DNA from 3 places in the Actinoplanes sp. NPDC023714 genome. Region 1 is predicted to be linked to each of the others. Evidence: riboswitches for the same ligand, from Rfam matches in the RefSeq annotation. Region 1 holds a riboswitch; each other region holds the start of a gene.
The links. A riboswitch is a leader RNA that binds a small molecule or an ion and turns the genes downstream of it on or off. The one in region 1 is predicted to bind cobalamin.

Region 1 (3,233 bases):
CGACGCCGTTCAGGGCCGGGGCCATCAGCAGCGGGTCCGGGCCGCTCGTGGCCCGGCCGTCCGTCACCAGGATCAGCAGCGGACGGCGGCGCGGATCCCGGCGGCGCTCGGTGGCGATCGTGGAGGCCGCCGCGCGGAGGCCGGCCGCGAGCGGCGTACGCCCCCCGGTCCGCAACGCGGCCAGCCGCATGACGCCCACCTCGTGACTGGACGTGGGCGGCAGCACCACCTCGGCCTCCGCCCCCCGAAACGTGATCATGCCGATCCGGTCCCGCCGCTGGTAAGCGTCCCGCAGCAGCGACAGCACCGCCGTCTTGACGAGCGTCATGCGCTTGCGGGCCGCCATCGAGCCGGAGGCGTCCACGACGAACAGGACGAGGTTGGCCTCGCGTCCCACGTGGACGGCTTCCCGGAGATCCCGCGGAATCACGCGCAGGTCCCCCGCCGCGCCGGACTCCAGCGCCGACCTCTCGATCGCGGCTCGCAGGGTGGCGGGCAGGTGGGGTGCCCCGGCAAGCCTGCCGAGCGGCGGGCGGCTGCCGACCACCCTCCCCCGGCGGGCGAAGGCGGGGGAACGCCGGCCCGCGTGACCGCCCTCGCCACGGGCCGCGATCGTCAGGGTGCGGGTGCGGTAGGCCTGCCCGGCCGACGCGACGGCGCCCGCCGTGGACTGTCCAGGGGCGTCCGGCTGCGGGGTCTGCTGCGGGGAATCGTCCGGGGCCGGGCCGCGCGACTCCTGAGTCTCCGGGCGCCCGCCCGCTTGCGGAGCTGAGGACGCGTCCGGAGCGGGGCTTCCGCCCGTACCCGAAGGATCTGACCCGCCGCCGCCCGACGGACCTTGCGGCCCTCCGCCGTCAGGCGGGCCCTCCCCCTCAGGATCGTCGCCGCCCTCCGGATCGTCGTCGTCCTCCTGTGCCTGACGCTCGGCCTCGGCCAGGGCCTGCTCGAGCTTCTCCTCGTCGGTGCCGGGCGGGTCCAGCGGATCGGTACGGCGGCGGTGCGGGAGGGCCAGGCGCGCGGCGTCGGCGACATCCTCGGCGTTCACCACGTCGCGGCCCTTCCAGGCGGCGAGGGCGACCGCCGACCGGGCCACCACGATGTCGGCGCGCATGCCGTCGACGCCGTAGGCCAGGCACACCCGGGCGATCCGGTCCAGTTCGGCGTCGGGCAGCTTCACCGACGGCAGCAGGGCGCGGGCCTCGGCGATGCGGGCGGCGTAATCCCGCTCGGCGTCCCGGTAGCGGGCCGCGAAACCGTCCGGGTCGGCCTCGTACGCGAGACGCCGCCGGACCACCTCGGCGCGCTGGGCGGCGTTGCGGGGCGCGGCCACGTTCACCACCAGGCCGAACCGGTCGACCAGCTGCGGGCGGGGCTCGCCCTCCTCCGGGTTCATCGTGCCGACCAGCAGGAACCGGGCCGCGTGCTTGACCGACACCCCGTCCCGCTCGACGTGGGCCCGGCCCATCGCGGCCGCGTCCAGCAGCAGGTCCACCAGATGATCCGGGAGCAGGTTGACCTCGTCGACGTAGAGCACGCCCCGGTGCGCGGCGGCCAGCAGCCCCGGCTCGTAGGCCTTCACCCCGTCGCTGAGCGCCCGCTGAATGTCGAGGGTGCCGACGACCCGGTCCTCGGTGGCGCCGACCGGCAGTTCGACGAGGCTGGCCGGGCGCTCGCCGGCCGGGCTGTCGATCGCGTGCGGGCCGTCCGGGCAGTCCGGGTCGGGCGCGGCCGGGTCGCAGGCGAACCGGCAGCCGCGCACCGTCCGGATGCTCGGCAGCAGCCCGGCCAGCGCCCGTACGACGGTGCTCTTCGCGGTGCCCTTCTCGCCGCGCACCAGCACCCCGCCGACCGCCGGCGAGACGGCGGTGAGCAGCAGCGCCAGGCGCAGGTCATCGAGGCCGACGACGGCCGAGAACGGGTACGGAGTAGTCACGGGAGATCCCTTCCGGCGGGTGTCCACGCCCGCGCGACGGCCGAAACGAGCGGCCGGAGTCTCCTGACTCCCGGATCGACGTTCCCCGCGCGCCTTCCGGCCGTAGTCGCCGTGGCTGTCGTGGCGGTTCGCTCCCCGGTCACAGTGGCGGGACCGTCCCGGACTCGCACCGGGTTCCTCCGCTACCGCTCATGGTCACTCTTTCCTACGCCCGGGTGCGGCGTCAACGCGGGGTGTCCCTCATCAAGATCTTTTTAGGGTACGGACCTAAGCCGTCCACGACCGCAGGTCCGGCCGCCCCCGCCCGTCGACGCGGGCGCAGCGGGGGGTCGAGGCCGTGACGCGTCTTTCGCGTGAGGTGCGTGGTCACCCCTGACCCGTCCCGCCCTCCGCATCCCTCCCCGGCCGGCGTCGCCGCTGGTGCCGGGCGGTGTTCCGGCCGGTGCTCCGGGCGGTGTTCCGGGCGGGAGGGAAGGCCGGCGCGGGATGCCGAGGGCGGCAACCCGATGGGTGGGGAAGGATGTCAGACGGGTATTGACGCGGCGGGACGGCTCAGGGAGGCAGCACATGGACGTCGTGATCGGGATCGACACCGGGACCACCGCCACGAAGGGGGTGGCCACCGGTCCGGCCGGGGAGCTCAGGGCGCTGACCAGCGTGCACTATCCGCTGTCGGTGCCCGGGCCGGGACGGGCGGAGCTCGACCCCGAGCAGCTCGCCGCCGCCGCGATCAAGGCGCTCGTGGACGTCGCGAAGGAGTGCCGGGAGAACGGCGACCGGGTGATCGCGATCGGTCTGAGCGCGTTCCTGCACGCGCTCGTGCCGATGGCCGCGGACGGCCGGCCGCTCGGGCCGCTGATCACCTGGGCGGACAACCGGGCCGCGGAGCAGGCCGAGCGGATCGCGGACAAGAAGGCTCTGCAGGCCCGTACCGGCACGCCGGTCCATCCGATGTCGCCGCTCACGAAACTGGCCTGGTTCGCCGAGAACGAGCCGGGCACGCTGCGCGACACGCCACGCTGGGGTGGCGTGAAGGAGCTGGTGGTCGCCGCGCTCGCGGAGGCCCCGTTCGTCGTCGACCTCTCGGTCGCCTCCGGCACGGGCCTCTACGACATCCACTCACGGCAGTGGGACCCCGAGGCCGTGGAAACAGCGAGGGTACGCCGGGAGCAACTGGCTGAGGTCGTACCCACGACCACGTCGTTGCGGTTGAAGCGGGAGGTGGCGAGCGCGGCCGGGCTCGACGCCGGCGTGCCGCTGATCATCGGGGCGGCCGACGGGCCCCTTGCGAACCTCGGGG
Region 2 (3,233 bases), on a different contig from region 1:
AGAGCGGCAGCAGCGAACGGTAGCTCGGCCCGGTCAGCAGCCGGATCGTGTGCGGCACGATCAGCCCGACGAAGCCGATCAGCCCGGAGACCGAGACCGCCGCGGCGGTGCCCAGCGACGCCGCGACGATCAGCAGGTACCGGCTGCGCTGCGGGTGCAGGCCCAGGCTCGCCGCCTCCGCGTCACCCACGGTCAGGACGTCGAGCTCGCGCCGCTGGGTCAGCACGATCACCGTCGTGACGATCACGTAGGGCAGGATCACCAGCACGTCGTGCCAGCCCGCCGTGGCGAGCCGGCCGAGCAGCCAGGAGTACACCTCCTGCAGCGACTCGACGTTCCGCTGCAGCAGGTAGGTCTGCGCCGCCGAGAGGAACGCCGACACCGCGACCCCCGCCAGGATCAGCGCGGCCGGCGTCCGGTTGCGGCTGCCTGCGGCGCCGAGCATCCAGGTGAGGGCGACCGCCAGGAGCGCACCGGCGAAAGCGGCCATGGGTACGGTGACCGGCAGCTCCACGGCAGCGGACGCGCCCAGGACGATCACGGCCGTGACACCGAGCCCGGCGCCGGCCGCCACACCGAGCAAGTACGGGTCGGCCAGCGGGTTGCGGAAGGCGCCCTGGTACGCGGCGCCGGCCAGCGCCAGCATCGCGCCGACCAGCAGACCCAGCACGACCCGGGGCAGCCGGAGTTGCATCAGGATCGCGATCTCGCGTTCGGAGAGGCCGCTGTCCAGCCGTACGCCCGGAATGAGATTGAGCATCTCGGCCGCGACCCCCGCCGGAGGGAGCCGGGCCGAGCCGAAGGCGAGGCCCGCGAGCGTCGCCACCAGGACCGCGAGCACGCCCGCGACGAGCCAGACCGGGCGGAGGCCCGCTCTCCTCGCCTCGTTCCGATTCTTGACCAGGGTCACGCCGGGATCTTGTTCAGGGCGTCGGCGACGGCTTGGACGAGGTCGACGGTGCGCGGGCCCCAGCGCGAGGCGATGTCGTCGTCGAGCGCGAAGATCTGACTCTTCTGCACGGCGGTCACCGCGGACCAGCCCTTGCGCGCCTTCACCGTCTCGGCGGACTGCTGGCAGCACTTGCTGTCGGCCAGGAAGATCGTGTCCGGGTTCGCCTGGACCACGGCCTCCTGGCTGAGTTGCGGGTACCCGCCGAACGAGCCGCTCGCGTCGGCCGCGTCCGCCACGTTGGTCATGCCGAACCTGCTGAAGACCGAGCCGACGAACGTCTTCGAGGTGGCCGAGTAGAGCTCCGGGCCGAGCTCGTAGAAGTAGCTGAGCGGCGTGGTCCGGGCCGGCGCCGACTTCACGATCTCGTCGATCTTCGCGGCCATCCCGGCGTTCACCTGCTCCGCCTCGGCCTCGTGGCCGGTCAGCGTGCCCAGCTCGCCGATCTGCTTGTAGGTGTCGTCGAGGGTGGCCGCGGCCGGCGCCACGAACGCCGGGATCGCCAGCTTCCCGAGCTGGGCCACGATGTTCTCGGTGTCGTTCGAGACCACCACGAGGTCGGGGTCCTTCGCGGCGATCGCCTCGGCGTTCGGCTTGAAGCCGGAGAGGTCGGACTTGGGCGCCTCGGCCGGGTGGTTGGACTGGTCGTCCACCGCCGTGACCTGCGCGCCCGCGCCGATCGCGAAGAGCATCTCGGTGGCGGTCGGGCTGAGGCTCACGATCTTCTCGGGCCGGGCCTCCAGCGTCACGCTGCCGACGGTGACCGGGTATGCCGCGTTCGCGCTCGGCGCGGTGGCCGGCTCGTCGTTCCCCCCGTCCCCGCAACCGGCGAGGACCAGGGCCGTCGCCGCGATCGCGGCGGTGAGCAGACGTCGTTTCATGATCAAGAACCTCCTGTCGGCCGGGCTGTGGTGCTTCGCCGACAGGGGCTTCTCGGCCGCCGCCTGCGAGGCGCCCCTCCCCGAGAGCGCTGAGTCGCGACCGGCGCCCAGGCGACCTGGCTAGACCTCCACTGCTGCGTGCTTCCGGAGGGATCACAGTTGCGGGACAGCGCCGGTTTCGCACCGGCTTCGCTGAGGCGCGGTCCTTGAAACGCTAACTCACCGGCAGCGCCCGATCGCCGTCGGTGGGTTCTCCAGTGCCTTTTAACGCGGTCGTGCTTTTTAGGAGCGCGTCTCGCTGGCCCGCTTGATCGCCGCTTCCTCGCTGGCGATCCCGTCCCGCTCCTGGCTGATCTTCTCGAGGCTGGTGGGCCGGTCGTTCAGGACGTCGGCGGCGGCGACCCGGTCTCCGGCCGCAGCGGCGTCCTCGTCGCCGGCGAGCGCCGAGCGCAGACGATCCTTCTCCGCGGTGCGCTTCGCGGCGATCGACCCGAGCTGCTCGGCCATCTCGTCACGCCACTTCCGCAGCAGCAGGAACGAGAGCGCCGCCGACGCGACGAACGCGACCATGGCTTTGACCAGGATGTTCAGAGGAACCGGCAGCAGCACGACGAAGGAACCCACGAACAGGCCGAGCCGGCCGAGCGTGTATTTGACGGCGGGACTCATCTCTTCTCTCCCTCAGCTCTCCTCAGCTCGACCGATGGTCGAGCCAGCGGAGGCCGTAGAACCAGACCAGGCAGTACACGACCGTACCGGTCGCCGCTCCGGCCACTCCGCTCACCAGGGCCGGCGCCACCCCCGAGACGAGACCGGCCACCGTCATCCCGAGCGCGACGCCGAAGCCGCCGGCCAGCGCGGCCACCACGACCCGGTGCGCGCCGAAGCCCTCGGCGCGGAACTCCTCGACGAAGAGCCAGACCGGCAGGATCAGGACGAGCCAGCCGTTCGACGAGCCGAACTCGCCGAGGCCGGTGAGCGCCATGATCGCCTCGAAGATCAGCAGGACGACCAGGCCGACCGCGAGCCCGGCGAACGCCGCGCCCAGCAGGTCGCTGACGGTCGCGAGCCGGCCGTCGGCGTCACGCCGGAGACCGCGCCTGCTCTGCTGCTGGGTCATCGGTCGCCTCCGCCCTCTGCTGTCACTGCTCTTCTCCGCCTTCTCGTGCTCAGACCCGCTGCGGTCTCAGGCCCAGACGCGCTGCGGCTCGCTGCGGCGCGCGGCGAAGGGGACGGCCGCCGCGTGCTCCTCGACGATCGCGTAGTCGGCGTCGCGCTCGATCGGCTGGAAACCGGCGTCCCAGATCAGATGGAGGAGATCGTCCTTCTCCTCGGGCGCGGAGCTGCCCAGATCGTCGGCGCCGAAGTTCAGCGACAGCTGCGCGACGGAACGGCCGATCGCG
Region 3 (3,233 bases), on a different contig from region 1:
ACCGGAGGGAGCCGTTCGAACTGCGCGGCGTGCTGCCCGGCGTCCGTCCAGGTGCCGGACCGGACCTCGAAAGCCCGGCGGTTGATAGCGTTCGGGTGTGACGGGGCGGGCGGAAACGGCGTTGGCGGCCGCCGCGCGGATCGGGCCGTACTTCGTGTGGGAGCCGGGTCGGCGATATCGCGATATATCCGATCTGTCCGACCCGGTCGTCCTGGCCGAGCGCGTCGGCGACGCCCGCCGCCTCCTGAACCGGATGGGCGCCGGCAACCCCGAGGATCGCGTCGTCGCCTCCACCGTCTTCCTCGGCCTGACCGCCCGGCTCGTCTCGGCCCCGCTCGCCGCCGCGGTGATCGGCGGCGCGGTCCCGGTGGCCGACCCGGACCGGATGGGCTGGCGCCCGGTGCCGAGCGGCCCGATCCCGATCGTCTACGAGCACCTCGAGACCAGCGCCGCCGACCACGCCACGGCGCTCGTCGCGGTGATCGGCACGCTGGTCACGCCGATGCTGGAGGCGTTCCGGACCCGGTTCGTGCTCTCCCCTCAGGTGCTGTGGGGCAACGTGGCGTCCGCGCTCGGCGGCGCCCACACGATGATCGCGCAGGCGGCCCCGGAGCACGCGGCCGGCAGCGCCGCCCTGGTCGGGGAGCTGCTCGCCCGGGCGCCCCTCGCCGGTACCGCGACCCTGCATCGGCCCGATCCCGGCCGGGACCGCTGGTTCCTGGTGCGGAACAACTGCTGCCTCTACTACCGCATCCCCGGCGGCGGCACCTGCGGCGACTGCGTGCTGGTGCCGCCGGCGGACCGGGCGCGGCAGTGGCGGGCGATGCTCAGCCGATGACGGCGGACGTCCTGCGCGAGGCGCGGGACGTCACCAGCGCGGCGAACGCGAGACCGAGCGCCGTCCAGAGCACCGCCTGCACGCCGAGCGAGACGATCCGGAAGTCCCAGAGCAGCGCGGCCGGGAAGGTGTCCGGCACCTCCTGGATCGACGGCAACAGCAGGTAGGCCACCGCGACCACGACGAGGAACGCGCCGACGCCGGCGGCCGCGCGGCGCCAGTCGGCGGTCTGCGTGCGGGCGGCGACCACCGCGGCCCAGACCGCGACCAGGCCGAGGACGAGGAGCGCGAGGTAGCTCCAGGTCCGCTGGTCGATCGTGGACGGGTCCCCGACCGCCGGCGGGTTCGGCGGGTACTTGATCCACGGAACCAGGACGCCGCCGAGCAGCGCCGAACCGGCCAGCGCGAGGGCGACCCGGCCGTCGTCGGCGAGCCGGAAGCGGCGGCGCAGCAGCGTGTACGCCGTGGCGATGAGGCCGCCCATGGCGATGCCGTACAGGGTGGTGGCGAGGACCAGGCCCACCTTCTGCCCCTGCCGGCTGACCAGCGGCTCCTCCTCGACCGTGCCGGGCGCGACCGGGGGAGCGGCGGCCTCCTCGATGGCGATGGCCGCGTCGATGTGGGTCTCCCCGAACGTGTAGGCGAAGGCACCAGCGACGAGGCCGGCGATCAAGCCGGCGAGCAGGCCGCGCAACAGCAGCGAGAGGAAGTTCGAGGGCACGGTGGGGTAGACCTCCAACGGGATGACGCGTCCCGATCGTGGGGTTGCGGCGGGCGAGTTCCCTGACTTCCGGCCCCTGATCGGGACCGGTCACAGTGGCGCGACCGCACCGGACTCTCACCGGCTTCCCTCGCGTCGCCGCAGTAGACCCCCTCAACCTAGTGGTCGCCGGGACGGCCGCACAACGGGCCTTGACCCTGCCCCAGGGGCAGGGCCGACGATCGACGTATGGCAGACGTCGAGCACATCGCCGATCGGGCCGCCGTCGCGCACGGCACCTCCCTTCCTTCGCGCTCGCCGGCGAGATCCGGATCAGGCATCCGCTCAACCACACGAGCGGCGTCGACGCCGACCCGTCCGTCCCGGAGGCGGCCGGGCCGGACCCGCTGGAGACCTACGTGGAGCGGCTCAACCGGGAGTGCGGCACGCTCTTCGCGCCCGGCTGCCGGCGCTACGACGCCGGCCACGCAGATCCGTACGCTGGTCCAGGCCGGCGTCCCCCGCTCCCGGATCGCCGAGCTGCTGGCCGCCGGCCCGGAGGAGATGGCCACGCCGAGGAGTTGGAGCGCACCCGCCGCCGGATCACCGCGCGGCGACCAGCTGTTCGTAGCCCCCGACGTGGCCCGCTACCTCGACGAGCTGCGCGTGGCCGGGATCAGCGAGCGCACCGCCCGCCTCGAGCGCGACCTCTGGATCCTGCTCCAGTCCGCCGCGCCGGCCCAGGCCCAGCAGTGAGCCACCGACAAACTCGCCGCCATGGCCGACCCCGAGTTCCGCGCCCTCTTCCGCGATTACGACGCCGCCCACGGCTGGCCCCTCGACGATCCGGGCCTGCCTGCCCTCGCCGCCCGCACCCGGCACTGGTCCACCCGCCAGCCGGCCACCACCGAAGCCCCAGCCGCCGATCCGGCAGCGGGCCGCCTGGCCGCGGCGACAGCCTCTGCCGCCTCTCCCGCATGGCGCGGAATCGCGCCGAAATAGCGAAAACCCTTTGAGTACGAGGGCGCAGACCGCCCCCAACCGCACATCCCCCGTCCCGCCCGCACGACGCGGGCCCCTGCCCACTCCAGGCCGTCCGGCGCCCACCGGCGATGGTGCATGGTCACCCCTGACCCGTCCCCTCCTCCCGAGCCAAACTGGGCCAACGACGACGCACGGCCGCTGTGCCGCGGCCGAATCCGCTCGGCTGTAGTCCGTGGTCGTGACACGCCGGTTGGAACAGCCGTGTGCTGCAGCCAGGCTCGCTCGGCTGCAGTCGACGGTCGTGACACGCCGGTTGGTACAGCCGTGTGCTGCAGCCAGGCTCGCTCGACTGCAGTCCTGCGCTGCGCCACGGTTGCCGGGCAGCAATACACAACAGCCGCCCACAACCCGCCGCCACGTCATCCCCAGTCGCAGCCGACTCCGCTTCCCCGGCGGGGAACACCGTCAGGACGCCTGCGATCTCGGCAGCGCTGCTCTGCTTCCCTGGCCGGCCACGACCACCGCCGCCCACGGCCGGTGGCGAACGGGACCGAAGTGATTCTGCGACTGCCGGGTCGTGAGGACGGCGATGCTGATCGTGGGGGCCAGGGAGCGATCCGCCGGCTCGCGGGCTACGGCAACGCGGGACTGCGCGGCGGGTTCGCCATTCGACTGGTTGGGCGCGTCGTTCTGGTGGTCTCGGGTCTCCTC

Region 2: it holds a riboswitch for cobalamin, as region 1 does, so the genes downstream of both, AB0G10_RS37735 (ABC transporter substrate-binding protein) here and AB0G10_RS28240 (VWA domain-containing protein) in region 1, are expected to answer to the same signal.
Region 3: it holds a riboswitch for cobalamin, as region 1 does, so the genes downstream of both, AB0G10_RS10195 (CbtA family protein) here and AB0G10_RS28240 (VWA domain-containing protein) in region 1, are expected to answer to the same signal.

What each region holds. Positions count from the first base shown of each region.
Region 1 covers NZ_JBFAAR010000007.1:34,489-37,721, reverse strand. The annotation lists gene AB0G10_RS28240 (VWA domain-containing protein) at 1-1,933, opposite strand, end outside; cobalamin riboswitch at 1,990-2,113, opposite strand; gene AB0G10_RS28235 (gluconokinase) at 2,501-3,233, shown strand, end outside.
Region 2 covers NZ_JBFAAR010000012.1:203,619-206,851, forward strand. The annotation lists gene AB0G10_RS37730 (iron ABC transporter permease) at 1-910, opposite strand, end outside; gene AB0G10_RS37735 (ABC transporter substrate-binding protein) at 907-1,830, opposite strand; cobalamin riboswitch at 1,936-2,067, opposite strand; gene AB0G10_RS37740 (DUF4229 domain-containing protein) at 2,113-2,499, opposite strand; gene AB0G10_RS37745 (hypothetical protein) at 2,522-2,950, opposite strand; partial or broken gene AB0G10_RS37750 (aminofutalosine synthase MqnE) at 3,017-3,233, opposite strand, start outside.
Region 3 covers NZ_JBFAAR010000002.1:511,701-514,933, forward strand. The annotation lists gene AB0G10_RS10190 ((2Fe-2S)-binding protein) at 98-838, shown strand; gene AB0G10_RS10195 (CbtA family protein) at 828-1,559, opposite strand; cobalamin riboswitch at 1,594-1,727, opposite strand; gene AB0G10_RS10200 (hypothetical protein) at 1,788-2,294, shown strand; gene AB0G10_RS10205 (hypothetical protein) at 2,316-2,540, shown strand.